Regions from separate parts of the Bradyrhizobium lupini genome, predicted to be linked through region 2. Evidence: riboswitches for the same ligand, from Rfam matches in the RefSeq annotation. Region 2 holds a riboswitch; the other holds the start of a gene.
The links. Region 2 has a riboswitch for cobalamin ahead of AB3L03_RS05425 (energy-coupling factor ABC transporter permease). Riboswitches for the same ligand answer to the same signal wherever they lie in the genome.

Region 1: another riboswitch for cobalamin. It lies ahead of metE (5-methyltetrahydropteroyltriglutamate--homocysteine S-methyltransferase); the one in region 2 lies ahead of AB3L03_RS05425 (energy-coupling factor ABC transporter permease).

The regions. Positions count from the first base shown of each region.
Region 1 is NZ_CP162553.1:2,751,958-2,760,931, forward strand. It holds gene AB3L03_RS13140 (cytochrome-c peroxidase) at 1,809-2,876, shown strand; gene metE (5-methyltetrahydropteroyltriglutamate--homocysteine S-methyltransferase) at 3,697-6,012, opposite strand; cobalamin riboswitch at 6,111-6,311, opposite strand; gene AB3L03_RS13150 (4Fe-4S binding protein) at 7,098-7,301, opposite strand; gene AB3L03_RS13155 (EAL domain-containing protein) at 7,872-8,974, opposite strand, start outside.
Region 2 is NZ_CP162553.1:1,067,230-1,076,203, reverse strand. It holds gene AB3L03_RS05470 (precorrin-8X methylmutase) at 1-300, shown strand, start outside; gene AB3L03_RS05465 (precorrin-2 C(20)-methyltransferase) at 303-1,034, shown strand; gene cobJ (precorrin-3B C(17)-methyltransferase) at 1,031-1,765, shown strand; gene AB3L03_RS05455 (cobalt-precorrin-6A reductase) at 1,741-2,487, opposite strand; gene cbiE (precorrin-6y C5,15-methyltransferase (decarboxylating) subunit CbiE) at 2,486-3,667, shown strand; gene AB3L03_RS05445 (cobalamin biosynthesis protein) at 3,664-4,032, shown strand; gene cobM (precorrin-4 C(11)-methyltransferase) at 4,029-4,811, shown strand; gene AB3L03_RS05435 (cobyrinate a,c-diamide synthase) at 4,811-6,121, shown strand; gene cobA (uroporphyrinogen-III C-methyltransferase) at 6,118-6,849, shown strand; cobalamin riboswitch at 6,895-7,115, shown strand; gene AB3L03_RS05425 (energy-coupling factor ABC transporter permease) at 7,152-7,829, shown strand; gene cobF (precorrin-6A synthase (deacetylating)) at 7,875-8,624, shown strand; gene cobT (nicotinate-nucleotide--dimethylbenzimidazole phosphoribosyltransferase) at 8,640-8,974, shown strand, end outside.

The sequences.
Region 1 (8,974 bases), 1.7 Mb from region 2:
GAGCGGGTCTTATCATTCGACTGCACCTGATCTGAAAAATCGTTCCCTGCTCTGTACAATCTGACGCTACGGGCGATTCAAGCTCCTTCGATCGCTCTGCCGGATCAACGTTACTCAGGTGACTGCGGTGTCGCAGAAGCGACGCGAGCGGTATCCCCCGGCAGTGCCCTTGGATGGGGCCGGAACGATTTCATTGTCGGTGCGCAGCGGGCAGCACGTCGGTGAACCAAGGCTATGGGCCGAGCTTTTCAGGTCGGCGGCGGCCATGAGAGGCGCGACGGCCCGCGGCGCCGGAGCGCTACATTCCTGACCCAGGCGCAGGCGCTCTGTGAGCGGACGCTATTTAACGCGGAATGCTCCCGCGGCACAGGTCCCCAAATTTTGCTTCACAATCTCAATGTAAAAGGAAACGTGGCCGAGACGAGCCGTTCAAAGGCAGACTGCCGCTCAAGCAGACGCTCTTCGAGCATCTTACGCTGGAGATCATCTAGCTCGCTTTGAAGCCTTCTGCGACAACGCCAAATGTCATTCCGTACGGATCTGATCTCATTCAAGCGATCGTCAATCGATGCCATCACGGATACCGTATCCAACTTGAACCAGCCATGGACAAGTGCTCAATCACGTCCTTCCTCGCTAAGCCGCCGATAGATCTCAGGACTTGGGCCATCTGCGGACATGATGTCACGATCTCCTCCCAGCGTGTCCTCTTGTATCGGCGTCTTTCAACGCAAGAGCACGAAGTAGCGGTTGCTCCTGCAGAAGTTCAGCTTATTTTGCCCTCACCGCGCAGGATTTCAAAAGCTAGCAGCAGCCCGTGAGTGGGCCGACTAGGTAATCCAACCAACACCCGCCGGATCACGGGTCAGGCCGGTCACCTGTCCAATTGGAGGAACGATCAATCGGACGGTCGCACCGTCACACTCTGGGCAGCCGCGCCTTTCAGACTTGAGCACGGCAATTGCCATGCCAGCGAACCTCAGGTGGAATTGAAACAAGCCATGTTCGGTTCGGAGGCTCGTCCTTTACGAACGAGCCGGGTTTCGCGGCGGCGGCGCGCCAGAGCGGCCCGGATATGAGTCGGAGAGGCTTCAGTCGGCAGGGCTCGGCGAAATCGTGAACGATGCGCACCGCCGGGCGCCTCGGCTCAGTGTCTCGCCCAGCTGCGTAGGTCTTGTTACCGCCGTTCCCGCGTGCGGCCGGCAAGCTGGCAAGCGAACTTCACCACAAGCATCTGCGATCACCTCTAGCCGGGCCTGGCGCCTTGTAGCATCTGTGACACTGAATGTAGTGATCAAACCAAGACATCCGCCTTTGTTTGTTCCTCCGGACCCGTTCTACAACTAAATCAGCAACTTGCATCTCGCGGACGCAACTGGCATCGCAGTTGCTAATTGTCCAACCACACCGTGAGCGCTGAGCGCGGCCAGCGGTGTAAGACGGAGACATCAACTTTGCGGGAGCGTATTGGCCACCCAATCGCTCGATGGAGCACCGATGCGGCCACCGGACAGCTTACTGCGTGCGGCACACTTGTTGTTGTCAGATCGACCTTCACGCCGAACGTTGAGGCGCTAGTCTGATCGACCAACAGAAAGGCCGCGATCTAAGCTCAAAGCGAACTCGCGAATCACATAAGCCCCTCAAGCCCGTGCGTGAACGCCGGCGGCGAGCTCCTCAGAGTCGTACATTTTTGATGCAGCCTCGCTTCAGAGGATCCGCTGCATGCTGCGCCGGACCCTCGAGGAGTGCGTGGCATCGCTTTCGACTGTTTCCTTTTCTAACAATCAGAACTAATGAGGCGGTGTATGAACATGTCGATCCCGGAGCTTCGGGTTGTCGCTGAAGCATCTATTTTAGCTATTGGGCTGCTGATGTCGTCAGGAGCTAACGCCGACGATGATCTGATGAGAAACGCCAAGCAGATCTTCCATCCAATCCCCTCGGTCATTCCTGCGGTAAAAAACAATCCGGTGACGCATGGAAAGGTGGAGCTTGGCAAGATGCTGTTCTTCGATCCGCGGCTATCGGCGAGCGGGGTCATTAGCTGCAATACGTGCCACAATCTCGGCACCGGCGGAGTCGATGCCGGTCCGACCTCCGTTGGTCACGGCTGGAAGGTCGGCCTGCGCCGGGCCCCAACTGTCTACAACGCAGTGTTCAATGCGGCGCAATTTTGGGACGGACGCGCCGCGGACCTCAAGGCGCAGGCCACCGGCCCGGTGCAGGCGAGTGCCGAAATGAATGCGACTCCAGATCATGTGCTCGGTATCTTGAACTCAATGCCCGGCTATGTCGTCTTGTTCAAGAACGCTTTTCCGAACGAAGCGAGACCGGTCACCTTTGAAAATTTTGCGAAGGCGATCGAGGCTTTTGAAGCGTCTCTCATTACACCTGCGGCTCCATTCGATCAGTATCTGGAGGGCAATACACATGCCCTCGATGATCAGCAGAAGTCAGGGTTGGCACTGTTTATGGCGAAGGGATGTTCCTCTTGCCACAATGGTATCAATCTCGGTGGACAGGCCTACTTCCCGTTCGGCGTGATGAAAAAGCCGGACGCAAGCGTGCTTCCGGACGCCGATAAGGGCCGGTTCGCGGTCACCAGGGCGGTCGGCGACGAATATGTCTTCCGCGCGGCGCCATTGCGAAACGTCGCGTTGCGAGCCCCTTACTTTCATTCGGGACAGGTTTGGAGCCTGAAGCAAGCTGTTGCCCTGATGAGTGAAATCCAGCTCGGCACCAAGCTTAGCGATAGAGAGGAAAACGACATTATCTCATTTCTGAATTCGCTGACCGGTCGGCTGCCTAAGATCGAATATCCGATACTGCCGACGCGCACCAACACGACACCAAAGCCTTCAATAGACAGATAGCCTTAGCAGCACCGGCCTCATTCCCTGCCGAACAGCAACAGATGCGCTCCAAGAACCCGGGGTCCCGCAATGACGCCAAAATGAATGATCCCCTGCTGTCACTGATAAGCAGGCACATAAAAAGCCGCCCGGCCTCAATGCGAGGCCGGGCGAAAGTCACGCGGGAGCGACGCTGCTTTCCGCATCGTTCCAGCTTTCGTCGGTAGGGAGGACCACCGGCGATCGACTTACGACGAGGGCACTCGCCGTCAAACAACAAGAAGCGGATATCGCTCTGCACAAGTTAGCGAGCCGCTTGCCTTCCGCTCCTGTCGTAAACTTCAGGACTTGCTCACCACTTGCCAGCTGTCCGGTTGGCACGGGCAGCGCCTTGATGGAGCTGGGATCCATCGCGCAGGCGGTTTGACTGCCGAGCCCTGAAACTCAACCGTCAGTTTGCCGTCACGCGCCAGTATTTTGGCACCGCCGAATACCAGCAAATCTTCCCGAAGACCGCGCGAAGGCGCAAATTAGGTATGAAATTCCGCAAGGGCGGTAAAATAGATTGTTGTGATGGGACGCATCCACGCGATGGATAAATGAAGCGATAGGACCGTGGTTCGCGTCGAGCGTAAGTGACTTGGAATATGTCACCTAATCGGTATGGCCGGCATGCGGTCGTCCGCCGGATTCGAGCTTGTCGCCGCTGTATGCGATGGCCTCCGCCGGGGCAAACCGGCATTCGTAGGCGCTGGAAACTTTGAAAGCTCGCAAGGTTATCGCGAGCTCCCAAAGCGCGTTCATCTTATTCACAGATAGGTTGGCGACACGCTCCGTACGATCATGCCTCGGCCCGCAACTCGCGTGCGGCGGCCACCATATTGACGAGCGCGGGACGCACCTCCTCCCATCGTCGAGTTTTCAGTCCGCAGTCGGGATTGATCCAGAGCTGCCGATCGGAAACCCGCTGCCGCGCCAACACAATCAGCTGCTTGATCTCGGCTGCTGCGGGAATGCGCGGTGAATGAATGTCATAGACGCCCGGCCCGATTTCATTAGGATATTTGTAGCTCTTGAAAGCGTCGAGCAATTCCATTTTGGAGCGCGACGCCTCGATTGAAATGACGTCGGCATCCATTGCTGCGATCGCATCGATGATTTCGTTGAACTCGGAATAGCACATGTGCGTATGGATCTGAGTTCCGTCAGCGACAGCGGAGGAGCAAACACGGAAACTGTCCACTGCCCAATCTAGATAGTCCTTCCACTGCGATTTGCGCAGTGGCAATCCCTCCCGCAACGCAGCCTCGTCGATCTGGATCATGGTCGCTCCAGCCGCCTCAAGGTCGATGACCTCGTCTCGGATCGCGAGAGCGATCTGTCGGCATGTCTCGCTCCGCGGGATGTCGTCACGGACAAACGACCAGTTCAGGATCGTCACCGGTCCGGTCAGCATAGCCTTGACGGGTTTTTTGGTCAGAGACTGCGCATGTCGCCACCATTTAACGGTCATGGGCTTCGGGCGGGAGACATCTCCAAACAGGATAGGAGGACGAACGCACCGCGAGCCATAAGACTGAACCCAGCCGTGCTTGGTGAATGCGAAACCCAACAGCTGCTCGCCAAAGTATTGAACCATGTCATTGCGCTCGAACTCACCGTGTACGAGCACGTCCAGGCCGATATCTTCCTGCCAATGCACGGTATGGGCTGTCTCCGCTTTCAGAAGCTGCTCGTACTGCGTGTCATTCAGCGCTCCCCGCGCATGAGCTGCACGCGCATTGCGGACGTCCGCCGTTTGCGGAAAGGATCCGATGGTTGTGGTTGGAAACATCGGCAATGCGAAGGCGACGCGCTGGACGTCGGCGCGCTGGGTGAACGCACTGCGACGGCGACGCATGCTATCGTCGATCGCGGCCATTCGTCCGGCGACGTTCGCACTGTGGATCTTCGGCGATGTTTCGCGGGTGACGGATGCATCCTCTGAGAGCGTGAGTTCATCGGCCACGTCGGCAGCATGGCCAGCCAGCGCTTTGCCCAATATCGAAAGTTCCTTGATCTTCTGCACTGAGAACGCCAACCACGTCTTCAGATTGGGATCGAGATCGATCTCTAGTTCAATGTCGGCCGGAACATGAAGCAGCGAGCAGGAGGGGGCAATCTGAACACGGTCCCTGCCCAGTTTTTTGACCATAGGAGCAAGTTGGTCGAGTAGCGCCGGCAGATTAGAGCGCCACACGTTGCGACCATCAACGACACCGAGCGAGACCACGAGATCTCTACCTGCTCTGGCGACAATCGCGTCCAACTGGTCAGGTGCACGAACCAGGTCGACATGAACCCCGGCAACGGGCAAGGCCAAGACTGTTTCAAGATTGTCGCCGACACCCCCGAAGTATGTGGCCAGCATGATTTTAAGGGCCGGCACGGCCTTAGCGAAATGAGCATAGGCCCGGCGGACAGCGGCCCGAGATGCTTCGTCGATGTCCATCACTAGGCATGGCTCGTCGAGCTGAACCCATTCAGCGCCGCGCGAGGCTAGTTCGCGGAGAACATCGACATAGACGGGGAGGAGTCGATCAAGCAGCGACAGCGGATTGAATGCGGGATTTACGCTTTTGCCGAGCTTCAGGAAAGTGACTGGGCCCACTAGGACGGGCCGCGTCTGATAACCGAGGCTTCTTGCCTCCTCATATTCCTCGATCGGCTTCCGAGAGGCATACTTAAAGATCTGATCCTGGTGAAATTCCGGCACCATGTAGTGGTAGTTCGTATCGAACCACTTCGTCATCTCCTGTGCGGCTACGCCGGGCCCATGCTGAGCGTGACCACCGTCTTGAGCGCCACGCGCCATGGTGAAGTAGGTTTTAAGCGACACAGGACCTTCGTTCCAGCCGTAAACGTCGGGAATGGCGCCGACCATTAGGCTGGTATCGAGCACATGGTCGTAGAGCGAGAAGTCATTCGAAGGAATGACGGTCGCACCGCGGGATTTCTGCCGTGCCCAATTAGCGGCACGAAGTCCACTCCCCGCCTCGAGGAGCTCGGCTTCGCTGGATTTTCCCGCCCAGTAGCTCTCGAGTGCGAATTTGAGTTCGCGTCGTGGGCCGATGCGTGACGTCCCCAGTGTGGCAACGGGAAGCGAAAGGATTGACATAGCTTAGACCCCATGTTGGGGCAAAGGCCATGGCGGACGCAGACAGCGAACATCGCGTGAGCGACAACTGCTTGGCGCACACCGGGACGCCCCGCCCGTGGACGATATCTTGTCGAGGCAGGTCTCCTGGCTCACGGGTCGTCGCTGCTGTCCGGCCTTCCCGAAGCCGCATGGCTTCAGTGACTTCGTTGGACAGCGGCTCGCCGCTTACAGTTGCGGGGGCAGCGCCGGCATTGCACCGGCTTCCCTCTTAGCTCCGGATCAAACGAAATCCGGAGACCGCGACGGCTTGAAATTATGCGCACGATGGATCGATGCGTCAACCTACTGATTCTCGCTGCGACATTGCCCAAGCGATTACGAGCGCACTAGGCGGGTACGACGGTCTTGCTCGCGGCCTGGTGAACACGCCCTGATCCGTGGAGGCTCCGCTTGTGAAATGCATTCGCTCCCTGCTCGCGTAACGGTTGAGCTCCACCACCGGAACGAACCCGGGCCGCTTTCGGTATCTGTGTGATCGCGAGGAGGCGACCTTTTCCGTCAGCAGCTTTTCGAACCTGCGCGTCAGGAAGTGCGATCATCCTCGTCCGGCATCCGTTTGCTCACTGCCCACGAGGCTCCGTAAAAATTTCGAAAGCCGGATTGCTCCAGGACCGCACGGATGATCAGGTCGGCTCCTTGGTGTTCGGCGGGCCCGCGACCAGGCACGAGGTCGACCGCTCCGTGAGGTTGGCCAAGATGATCTTCTCGGTGCACTAGGTGTTCACGTGCTGAGCGACTTTTGCGTCGGCTTCGATGCGTCGGTGGCCGCTCGACGCCGGTCTGCCTCGCCTCGACTCGCGGCCCGCGACGATAGGCCTTAACGCGGCCACTGAGCATCGAGGGCCTTGTCCTTGTTCGTGACAAATTCGACGGTGTCCTCCGACAGAGCCCTTTGAGGGGTTCCTCGAGTCGCTCAGCGCCTTAAGCTCATAACGATGTTAATCGACCTCGATGCGCCCCATGCGGTCGTGGTCTCCTCAAGGTCCCACATCTACAACTTCGTTCGCGAAATCGAGCGATGAGGCCTTTTGGTCGCGGGCTGCCTATCCTGTCTTGGACGGGACACAGGTGTCAGGGACCGGACAGACCACCGCGCATTGCGGCGTGTCGCAATGGCCCTCGCACTCCGTACATTTTTTGGCATCGATAACGTAAATGTCGCGCTTCAGACTGATCGCCGCGTTGGGACACTCGAACTCACATGCGCCACAAACGGTGCATTGCGAAGCGACGATCTTGTAAGCCATGCCTTCCGACTCCTTAGGCGAGCGATGCCATGGGCGATCCCTTTCAAATGCCGTGCCAAACGCAGACGCGCTCAATGTTGGGCAATTTTCCCAATTCGGCTGTCCCGGGTCTGAGACCATGTTGCATCTGCGACAGCAACAGGTCGCTTCAATTTCAGGCTACGAGCCCTCGGGCCCTCTTGCGAGAGCCAGTCGCGACTTGACTCTGAAAGCGTCTGTTTGGCACGTCAGCGCGGGAGCAAGCGAGGCTGACGCTTCCTCAACCGGCGGCGACAAAAAGCCGCGAACGGCGCAGGTCTAGGTCGGATCTCGGCAAACCTCCGGTCACATCACCCCGACTGGAGGTTTGTGCAAGCCTCGCTCATGGCTGCAACGCTAGCTGCGGAGGACTCGCTGGAGGCTTGCCAAAACGGGCTTGTTGTATAACAAGCTTCGGAGGGAAATGAAGTGGCGGCGGGACGCGCAACACTGGCTTTGCAGACCGATTGAATTGCACTCAGCCTCATGCCTGGTGCGAGTAGGCATGGCGGTGCTCGTGATCGTCGCTTGGCCGCACTCAGCCACTCGCAACTATTTTGGACGAGCTGGAGCAGGGTTGAAAGATGACTGTGCAAATTGCTTCAGTGGCATGGCTTTTCCGAACAAATGGCCCTGCGCAAGGTCGAAGCCGAGTTCGGCCACAGCGATTAGGTCGGCCTGGCTCTCCACACCTTCGGCGACGGTGCGCACATTATACTCTTTGGCTATATCGACGATATGGCGGCACACCGTTCGCTTGAGGGGCCCATTCGCGCAGCCGCCGACGAACTGACGATCCACTTTCAATTTCATGAACGGGAATTTTGTCACCCCCATCAGCTGCGGCCAATTGGCACCGACATTGTCGATTGCAAGGCCAATGTTGTGAAAGCGAACCTCACGCGCAACCTCGACCAGGAGATCTAGGTTCTGGATAGCTTCCACGCTCTCGATTTCAATCGTCAAACCGCCGAAAGCGGGGTGCGACGGCATGCGCCGACAGAGATCGCGTACCGCCTGCGGGTCAATCAGGAATGCTGCCGGGAGATTGATGGAGAGATCAATCGAAGTTTGCTGCTCCAGAAGATACTGCCAATCCTTGATCGCGCGGTCGATCACGAACTGCGACAACCCCCTAAAATGCGGATCGTGAGGTTCCGGGATGAAATAGGCTGGTGGAACGACGCCCCAGGTCGGGTGCCGCATTCGCACATGCGCCTCGGCGCCGCGGCGGCTAAGGGTACACGCGTCAAACTTCGGCTCATACCAGAGCTCAAGCCAGCCAGCGTGTAAGGCTTCTCCGACATGGACCGCGGGACGGGGCGCCGGCTCTCTTGGCAAGAGCATGGCGATCCGATCGCGCAACGTCTCGGCTGCAAACGGCGCCTTGAGCGGCGGCAGCATAGCAAGTCCATATTCACTACCGACCTGCTGCACTGCCGCCATGATGATCGACTCGCGGGCTCCGAACGCCAGCACTCGGCCTGCAAATTCTTCGCGTACCAGCATCTCGAGCAATCGTCCAGGCTCGATGCGGTCCGAGCCAATGCCGAGCAGGATCAGATCAGGGAGCTCCGTGCGGAGTACGTGCGGCATCTCGTCAGCAGTCCTGCATTCGCTGATAACAAATCCCATATCCTCCAGCACATCCCGTA
Region 2 (8,974 bases):
ATGCGCAACACCCGTTCGGCCGCGGCCCTGGAGCTGTGGCGGCCGCATCTCGACGGCGCGATCGTGGCGATCGGCAATGCGCCGACCGCGCTGTTCCATCTCCTCAACATGCTGGAGGACCGGGACTGCCCACGGCCCGCGGCAATCATCGGCTGTCCGGTCGGCTTCGTCGGCGCGGCCGAATCCAAGGCTGCGCTGATGGCCGTTTCCCCGGTGCCGGCGCTGACGGTCGAGGGCCGCCTTGGCGGTTCCGCGATCACGGTCGCCGCCGTGAACGCGCTGGCGAGCCGGAGCGAATAGCGATGGGACGCATCATCTGCTGCGGTCTCGGCCCCGGTGACCCTGATATGATGAGCGTGCGCGCCGATCGCACGGTGCGCGGCGCGAGGCATGTCGCCTATTTCCGCAAAAAGGGCCGGCCCGGCCAGGCGCGCCGCATCGTCGAGGGCATGCTGGCTGCCGACGTCACCGAATATCCGATGGAATATCCTGTTACGACCGAGATCGCCTTCGACACGCCTGAATATGTCCAGTTGCTTGCCGGCTTCTACGACGAATGGGCGGAGCGACTGGCGCGGCTGGCGCGCGCGGTCGACGTCGTCGTGCTCTGCGAGGGCGATCCTTACTTCTACGGCTCCTTCATGCATCTGCACATGCGCCTGCAGGGCCGCGTCGAGATCGAGGTGATCGCCGGCATTCCCGGCATGGTCGGCTGCTGGAATGGCGTGGGACAGCCGATTGCGCTCGGCGACGACGTGACGACGGTGCTCATGGGCACGCTCGCCGAGGACGAGCTCGAACGCCGCATGCGCGATTCCGATGCGCTCGTGATCATGAAGACTGGGCGCAATCTCGCGAAAGTGCGCCGCGCGCTCGCTGCCGCCGGACGGCTGGACGATGCGTGGCTGGTCGAGCGCGGCACCATGCCGGGCGAGCGCGTGGTGCGGCTTGCGGAGATCGACGCCGCCGACTGCCCCTATTTTGCGATCGTGCTCGTGCACGGCAAGGGCCGGCATCCGGACGCCGCCGAATGACGGGCACGCTGACCATCGCTGGCCTCGGCCCGGGCAGCGCTGCGCTGGTGACGCCCGAGGTCTCCGCCGCGCTTGCCGCCGCGACCGACATTCTGGGCTACGCGCCCTATGTCGCGCGCGTGCCAGCGCGGGCAGGGCTCACTTTGCATCCTTCCGACAATCGCGAAGAGCTGCAGCGCGCGAGCGAGGCGCTGCGGCTCGCGGCCGAAGGCGGCCAAGTCGTCATCGTGTCCTCCGGCGACCCCGGCGTCTTCGCGATGGCGTCCGCCGTGTTCGAGGCGCTCGAACAGGCGCCGCAATGGCAGGAGCTGCCGATCCGCGTGCTGCCCGGCGTCACTGCGATGCTGGCGGCTGCCGCGCGCGCCGGCGCACCGCTCGGCCATGATTTCTGCGCGATCAATCTCTCCGATAATCTCAAGCCGTGGGCGGTGATCGAGAAGCGCCTGCGGCTCGCCGCGGAAGCCGATTTTGCCATCGCGATGTACAATCCGCGCTCGGCGAGCCGGCCGGAAGGATTTGGCCGTGCGCTCGCGGTGCTGAACGAGGCCGGCTGTGGCGACCGTCTTGTGATTTTCGCGCGCGCGATCAGCGCCGCCGACGAAAAGATCGAGACCGTCAGGCTGAACGAAGCCCGGCCCGAGATGGCCGACATGCGCACGCTGGTGATCGTCGGCAACTCGCAGACACGCCGCGTCGGCCGCTGGGTCTATGCGCCGAGGCAGGCCCGATGACCGAGCCACTGCATGATCTCGGCCACGCTCTCGACCCGCAAGCGTTCCGGCAGTTGCGGCCGCGAGATCATGATCACGGGCAGGCCGAGCCTGCGGGCGGCGTCGATCTTGGCGCGCGCGCCGTCGCCGCCGGAATTGCGGGCGACGATCCGGGTGATGCCTCGCGCGCGCAGCATCTCCAGTTCGCCCTCAAGCGTAAACGGCCCACGCGACACGATGACGTCCGCGGCGAAGGGCACCGGCGCATCGGGCGGATCGACGAATCTCAGCGTGTAGGCGTGCTGCGGCTTGGTCGCGAACGGCGCGATGTGCTGGCGGCCGATGGCGAGGAACACATTTGCCGGCACTTCAGGCAGTGCGGTGACCGCGGCGTCGACATCAGGTATTTCGATCCAGTTGTCGCCGGGCGCTTTGGTCCACGGCGCTCGCTCGAGAGCGATCAGCGGCGTGCCGGTTTCCGCACATGCCGCGACCGCATTGCGGCTCATCTCGGCGGCAAAGGGATGCGTCGCGTCGATTACATGCGTGATGTGTTTCCGACCAATGTAATCGACAAGTCCGCTTGCGCCGCCAAAACCGCCGATCCGCGTCGGCAACGGCTGACCGGCGGGCGCGCGGGTGCGGCCGCCATAGGAATACACGGCATCGACGCCGGCGCGCGCGATCTCCGCCGCGAGCAGGCTCGCGTCGGCCGTTCCGCCCAGAATGAGGGCGCGCGTCATGGCTGATCCCTGGCTGACCATCATCGGTATCGGCGAAGATGGCCTTGCCGGGCTGTCCGAGGCAAGCCGAAAGGCGCTCGATGATGCCGAAACTGTCTTTGGCGGTGAACGGCATCTTGCACTCGCCGGCATAACCGGGCGCGGCCGTCCATGGCCGGTGCCGTTCGATGCAGAAATCGTGTTGAGCTGCCGTGGTCGCCCGACGGCGGTGCTCGCCTCCGGCGATCCGTTCTGGCACGGGGCCGGCGCGAGCCTCGCCGAGAAGCTCCATGGCGACGAATGGATCGCGTATGCGGCTCCCTCGACATTCTCGCTCGTTGCTGCGCGGCTTGGCTGGCGTCTGGAATCCGTTGCCTGTCTCGGTCTCCACGCCGCGCCATTCGAGCGTCTCGTGCCACACCTGGCGCGAGGGGCACGCATCATTTGTCTCGTGCGCGACGCAAAGGCGGCAGGCGATCTCGCGAAATGGCTGACGGCGCGCGGATGGGGTGCCTCGGCATTCTGGACACTCGCTGCGCTTGGCGGGCCGCGCGAAAGGATCAACGCGCATCGCGCCGACAGCTTCGCAGGCGATCTTGCCGGAAATCTGGTCGCGGTAGCCGTTGAGGCGGCGGGCGCGCAGGGCATCCCCCACAGCTCGGGACTATCGGACGAACTCTTCGTCCATGACGGCCAGATCACTAAGCGTCCGGTCCGTGCGCTCGCGCTTTCGGCGCTGGCGCCGCGTCCCGGTGAACGGCTATGGGACATCGGTGCGGGCTCGGGCTCGATCTCGGTCGAGTGGACGCTGTGCGGGGGCACCGCGATCGCCGTCGAGGCGCGCGAGGATCGCGCAGCGAACATTCGCAGCAATGCGACGGCGTTCGGGTTGGCACATCGGATCACAGTCATCGCGGGAAAAGCGCCTGAAACCCTTGCTACGCTGGACGGGCCTGACGCCGTGTTCATCGGCGGCGGTCTCGACATCGCGATGTTCGACGCCATCTGGCCGCGGCTCTCGCCCGGTACGCGGCTGGTCGCGCATTCAGTAACGTTGGAGACGGAAGCGTTGCTCGGTGAGCTGCACCAGCGCCACGGCGGCGAATTGATGCGGGTCGAGATTGCGCATGCCGCTTCGCTCGGCCGCTACCGGTCCTGGGAGGCCGTGCGGCCCGTGGTGCAATGGAGCGCGGTCCGATGAAGGTCGCCGGGCTCGGATTCAAGCGGGACGTCACGCTGGCCTCGCTGCGTGAGGCGCTTCTGGCGGCCGGTGGTCCCGAAGGCCTCGCAGCAGTGGCGACGGTCAGCGATAAGGCCGACGAGGAGGTGTTGAAGCAGCTCGCGCGCGAATGCGGCTTGCCGATCAAGGCGGTTGCCGCCGAAGTGCTTGTTGGCATCGACACGCCGACGCAGTCAAAGCTCGTCGTGGAAAAGTTCGGGACGGGATCGGTTGCCGAGGCGGCGGCGCTCGCAGCGGCCGGACCTCGCGCGCGATTGATTGCGACGCGGGTGGTCTCGCAGGATCGCACCGCGACCGCGGCGATCGCGGAAGGAGACGGCGCATGACGGTGCATTTCATCGGGGCAGGGCCAGGCGCTCCTGACTTGCTGACGTTGCGCGGCCGCGATCTCATCGCCGCCTGTCCGGTCTGCCTCTATGCTGGCTCACTTGTGCCCGAGGGCGTCTTGGCGCATTGCCCGCCCGGGGCGCGGATCGTCAACACCGCGCCGCTGTCGCTCGATGAGATCGTCGCGGAGATCGCCGCCGCCCATGCCGATGGCAAGGACGTTGCGCGGCTGCATTCCGGTGATCTCTCGATCTGGTCGGCGATGGGCGAACAGCTCCGCCGCCTGCGCACGCTCGACATTCCCTACACGGTCACGCCCGGCGTTCCCTCTTTCTCGGCCGCCGCGGCTGCGCTGGAGGCCGAGCTGACGCTGCCCGGCCTTGCCCAGACCGTGGTGCTGACGCGCACGCCGGGCCGCGCCAGCGCGATGCCCGAAGGCGAGAAGCTTGCCGCCTTCGCCGCCACCGGCGCGGTGCTCGCCATCCATCTGTCGATTCATCTGCTCGACAAGGTCTTCGCTGAGCTGACGCCGCATTATGGCGCGGATTGCCCGGTCGCGATCGTCTGGCGTGCGAGCTGGCCCGAGCAGCGCATCATCCGCGCCACGCTCGCAACACTCGACGCTGCGGTCGGGGGCGAGATGGAGCGCACCGCGTTGATCCTGGTCGGCAAGACGCTGGGCTCGGCGGATTTTTCCGAGAGCCGTCTCTATGCTGCCGACTATGACCGCCGCTATCGGCCGGTCGGCGCCGAGCCGCGCTTTCCGGAGGTGTCGTGATGGCGGCAGGGCTCGTTATCTCCGCGCCGGCCTCCGGCGTCGGCAAGACCACACTGACGCTGGCGCTTGCTCGCGCCTGGCGCAACAGCGGATTGCGGGTGCAGTGCTTCAAGAGCGGCCCCGATTACATCGATCCCGCGTTTCATGCCGCCGCGACGGGACGCGCCTCGGTCAATGTCGACAGTTGGGCGATGGATCGCGGGACAATCTCGCATCTCGTCAGTCGCGGCATTGACGCCGATGTCGTGCTGGCCGAAGGCTCGATGGGTCTGTTCGACGGCGTCGCCGCGCGTGGCGTCTGCGGCACCGGGGCGACCGCCGACATCGCGGAGATGCTGGACTGGCCGGTGCTGCTGGTGATCGATCCCTCAGGACAGGCACAAACGGCGGCCGCGATCGCGGCGGGCCTTCGCGACTACCGCCCCGGTGTGCGCCTTGCAGGCGTCGTGCTCAATCGCGTTGCGAGCCCGCGCCACGAAGCCCTCGTGCGGCGCGCGCTGCTGGATGCCGGCATCGCCGTATTCGGCGCGCTGCCGCGCCATGCCGAGATCAGCCTGCCGAAGCGGCATCTCGGACTGGTGCAGGCCGAGGAGCAGGCGGAAATCGGCAAGCTGATCGACGAGGCCGCGCGCTTCGTTGCCGAGCATGTCGATCTCGACGCGGTGCTGCGTTCGGCGGCCACCTGGTCGCCGCAACCTGCCGCAAGCGGCGTCAACGTGACGCCGCCCGGCCAGCGCATTGCGCTTGCCCGTGATGCCGCGTTCTCCTTCGTCTATCCGCACATGCTGGAAGCGTGGCGCGCGGCGGGTGCGGAGATCTCGACATTCTCGCCGCTCGCCGATGAAGCCCCTGATCCGGTCGCCGATGTGTGCTGGCTGCCTGGCGGCTATCCCGAGCTGCAGGCCGGCAGGATCGCTGCCAATGCGCGCTTCCGCAGCGGATTGCGCGCCTTCGCCGAGACGCGCCCGGTGCACGGCGAATGCGGGGGCTATATGGTGCTGGGCACCGCTTTGACCGACGCCGATGGCATCAGCCACGAGATGACGGGCCTGCTCGGCCTGGAGACGAGCTTTGCCAAGCGCCGCATGCATCTGGGCTATCGTCTGGCCGAGCTCGCCGCGCCGATGCCGGGTCATCAGGCGGGTGCACGCCTGCGTGGCCATGAATTCCACTATTCGACCATAGTCGCGCAGCCCGACACGGCGCTGGCGGTCGTGCACGACGCGACAGGTGCGGTCATTGCCGAGACCGGCTCGCGGCGGGGACAAGCCACCGGCACGTTCTTCCATCTGATCGCGGAGGACCGGTGAGCGGTTTTGTCTCCTTTGTCTCCGCCGGGCCCGGCGATCCCGAGCTGCTCACGCTCAAGGGTGCAGCGCGGCTGCGCGAGGCCGACGTTGTGCTCTATGACGATCTTGCTTCAGGCGCGATCCTCGATCTGGCCCGGCCCGGCGCCAATCTCGTCGCGGTGGGAAAGCGGGCAGGGCGGGCCTCGACCAAGCAGCACCATGTCAACCGCCTGCTGGTCGACTATGCCGTGACAGGCGCGCGCGTGGTGCGATTGAAGTCGGGCGATGCCGGCATCTTTGGCCGGCTTGAGGAGGAGCTCGAGACGCTGCGCGAAGCGGGCATCGGCTACGAGATCATTCCCGGCGTCACCTCGGCCTGTGTCGCCGCCGCGCAAGCCGGCATTCCGCTGACCCGGCGTCACACCTCGCGCCGCGTGCAGTTCGTGACCGGGGCGGACGTCACCGGCGAGCTGCCGCCAGATCTCAATTGGGCGGCGCTGGCCGATCCGGAGGCGACAACCGTGGTCTATATGGGCCGGCGGACGTTTCCGGCGTTGGTCGTCAAATTGATCGAGCACGGGCTCGCCCCAACCACGCCGGCGTTGTTTGCCGAATCGCTCGGCCGTCCCGATGAGCGGCTGGTCCGCACCACCATTTCGGAACTTGCTGAGCAGCTTGCGCGGGGCGGAGCGGCCTCCACGGCGGCCGTCATCCTGTTCGGCGCGCTGGCGGGGAATTATCCGTCATGACCGCCTCGTCCGCCCGTCGCCCCTTGACGCCCGGCCGGCGAAAGAGGCACACAGGAGACGCATGGTGCTCGACGCGGCGCAAAGCGCCGGAGCATAATCGGGAATGGGGATGGGCGGACCCAGTTGCGGCGCCCAAAACCCCAGCCGCCCCCGCGACTGTAAGCGGTGAGGGACTTCGATCAGCCACTGGGCCGCGAGGCCCGGGAAGGCCGGAGACTCCCAGTGAACCGCGAGCCAGGAGACCGGCCGTGCATGTTTTGAGGCCAAGGCCGTCGGGTGTGACGGCAAGAAGGATCTGAGCCATGCATATCGAACCCGGACTAGTCTCGGACGCCAAGCTCGTATTGAGTTACGCAACCGGCATCGCTGTCGGCGGTGTTGCCCTGAAGCTCGCGGCTGAGACCGTGCGCGAGCAGGGCATCACGTCGTTCGCGGCGCGGACGCTCGCCACCACGGGACTTGTGTTTATCTTCTTCGAGATCCTGCCGCACTTCCCGGTCGGCGTCTCCGAAGTGCACTTCATCCTCGGCTCGACCTTGTTCCTGCTGTTTGGCGCGGCGCCTGCGGCCTTCGGCCTCGCGTTTGGCCTGCTGTTCCAGGGCATCTTCTTCGAGCCGCCCGACCTGCCGCAATATGGCATGAACGTCACCACGCTATTGGTGCCGCTGTTCGGAATCCAGGCGATCGCCACGCGGATCATTTCGAGCAACACGGCCTATGTCGATCTGAAGTACCGCCAGGCGCTGGCGCTTTCGACGACCTATCAGGCGGGCGTCATCGCCTGGGTGGCGTTCTGGGCGATTTATGGCTCCGGCTTCGGCGCGACCAACCTCGCCAACATCGCGACCTTCGCGGCGTCCTATGCGCTGGTCATCGTGATCGAGCCGCTCGCCGATCTCGGCGTGCTCGCGCTGGCGAAGTCGTTGCGCGGCGTCACCGCGCCCGGCCTCGTCACGCCGCGTTTGCACAACGCGGCCTAGAGACAAGCGAACGGGCGGCCATGATGGCCGCCCTTCGCAGCCACGATGCTCACGCTCTCTCTGATAGGCATCGGTTGCGGCGATCCCGAGCAGCTGACGCGCGCCGCGATTACTGCCATCAACGCGGCCGATCTCGTCCTGATCCCGCGCAAGGGGACTACAAAATCCGATCTCGCCGATCTCAGGCGGACGATCTGCGCGGATGCGCTCACCAGCGACAGGACGCGTATTGCCGAGTTCGATCTGCCCGTGCGGGACGCCGCTGAAGCGGACTATCGCAAGGGCGTGGACGATTGGCATGATGCCGTGGCCGCCGTCTGGTCGCAGACGATCGGGGATCATCTCGAAGGCGAAGGCAAGGTCGCGCTGTTGATCTGGGGCGATCCCTCGCTTTACGATTCCTCGCTGCGTATCGCGCGGCGGCTCGATCCCTTGCCGACAATCGAAGTCGTGCCCGGCATCACCTCGATCCAGACGCTGTGCGCGGCGCATGCGATGCCGCTCAACGACATCGGCGAGCCGTTTCTGATCACGACCGGACGCCGCTTGCGCGATGGCGGTTGGCCGGCAGGTGTCGACACCGTGGTGGTGATGCTCGACGGCGGCACGGCATTCCAGTCGCTTGATCCGGCGGGCCTGCACATCTGGTGGGGGGCCTATCTCGGCATGCCCGATCAGATCGTGATGTCCGGCGCGCTGGCCGAGATCGGCCCGCGCATCGTCGCCGTGCGGCAAGAGGCGCGCGAACGGCACGGCTGGATCATGGACAGTTACATCCTCAAGCGCAGGCCGTAAGGCAAGCGAGGCAGCATGCTCCCCGAATGGGTCACCCAACAATGCCCCGATATCTCCGCAGTCCACCGCGAGGCGGCGGTGGCGCGGCAGGCGCAACTGACGAAACCGACCGGCGCGCTCGGCCGGCTCGAGCAGCTCGCGATCGAGCTTGCGGGCCTGCAAGCAACCGAGCAGCCGCGCGCGGCGCGGGTGCCGATCATCATCTTCGCCGGCGATCACGGCATCGTCGCGCAGGGCGTCTCGGCCTATCCGCAGGAAGTGACCATCGCGATGCTGGCGAACTTTGCCTCCGGCGGTGCCGCAATCTCGGTGCTCGCGCGTGAGCTGGGCTCCAGCCTGGAGGTCGTCGA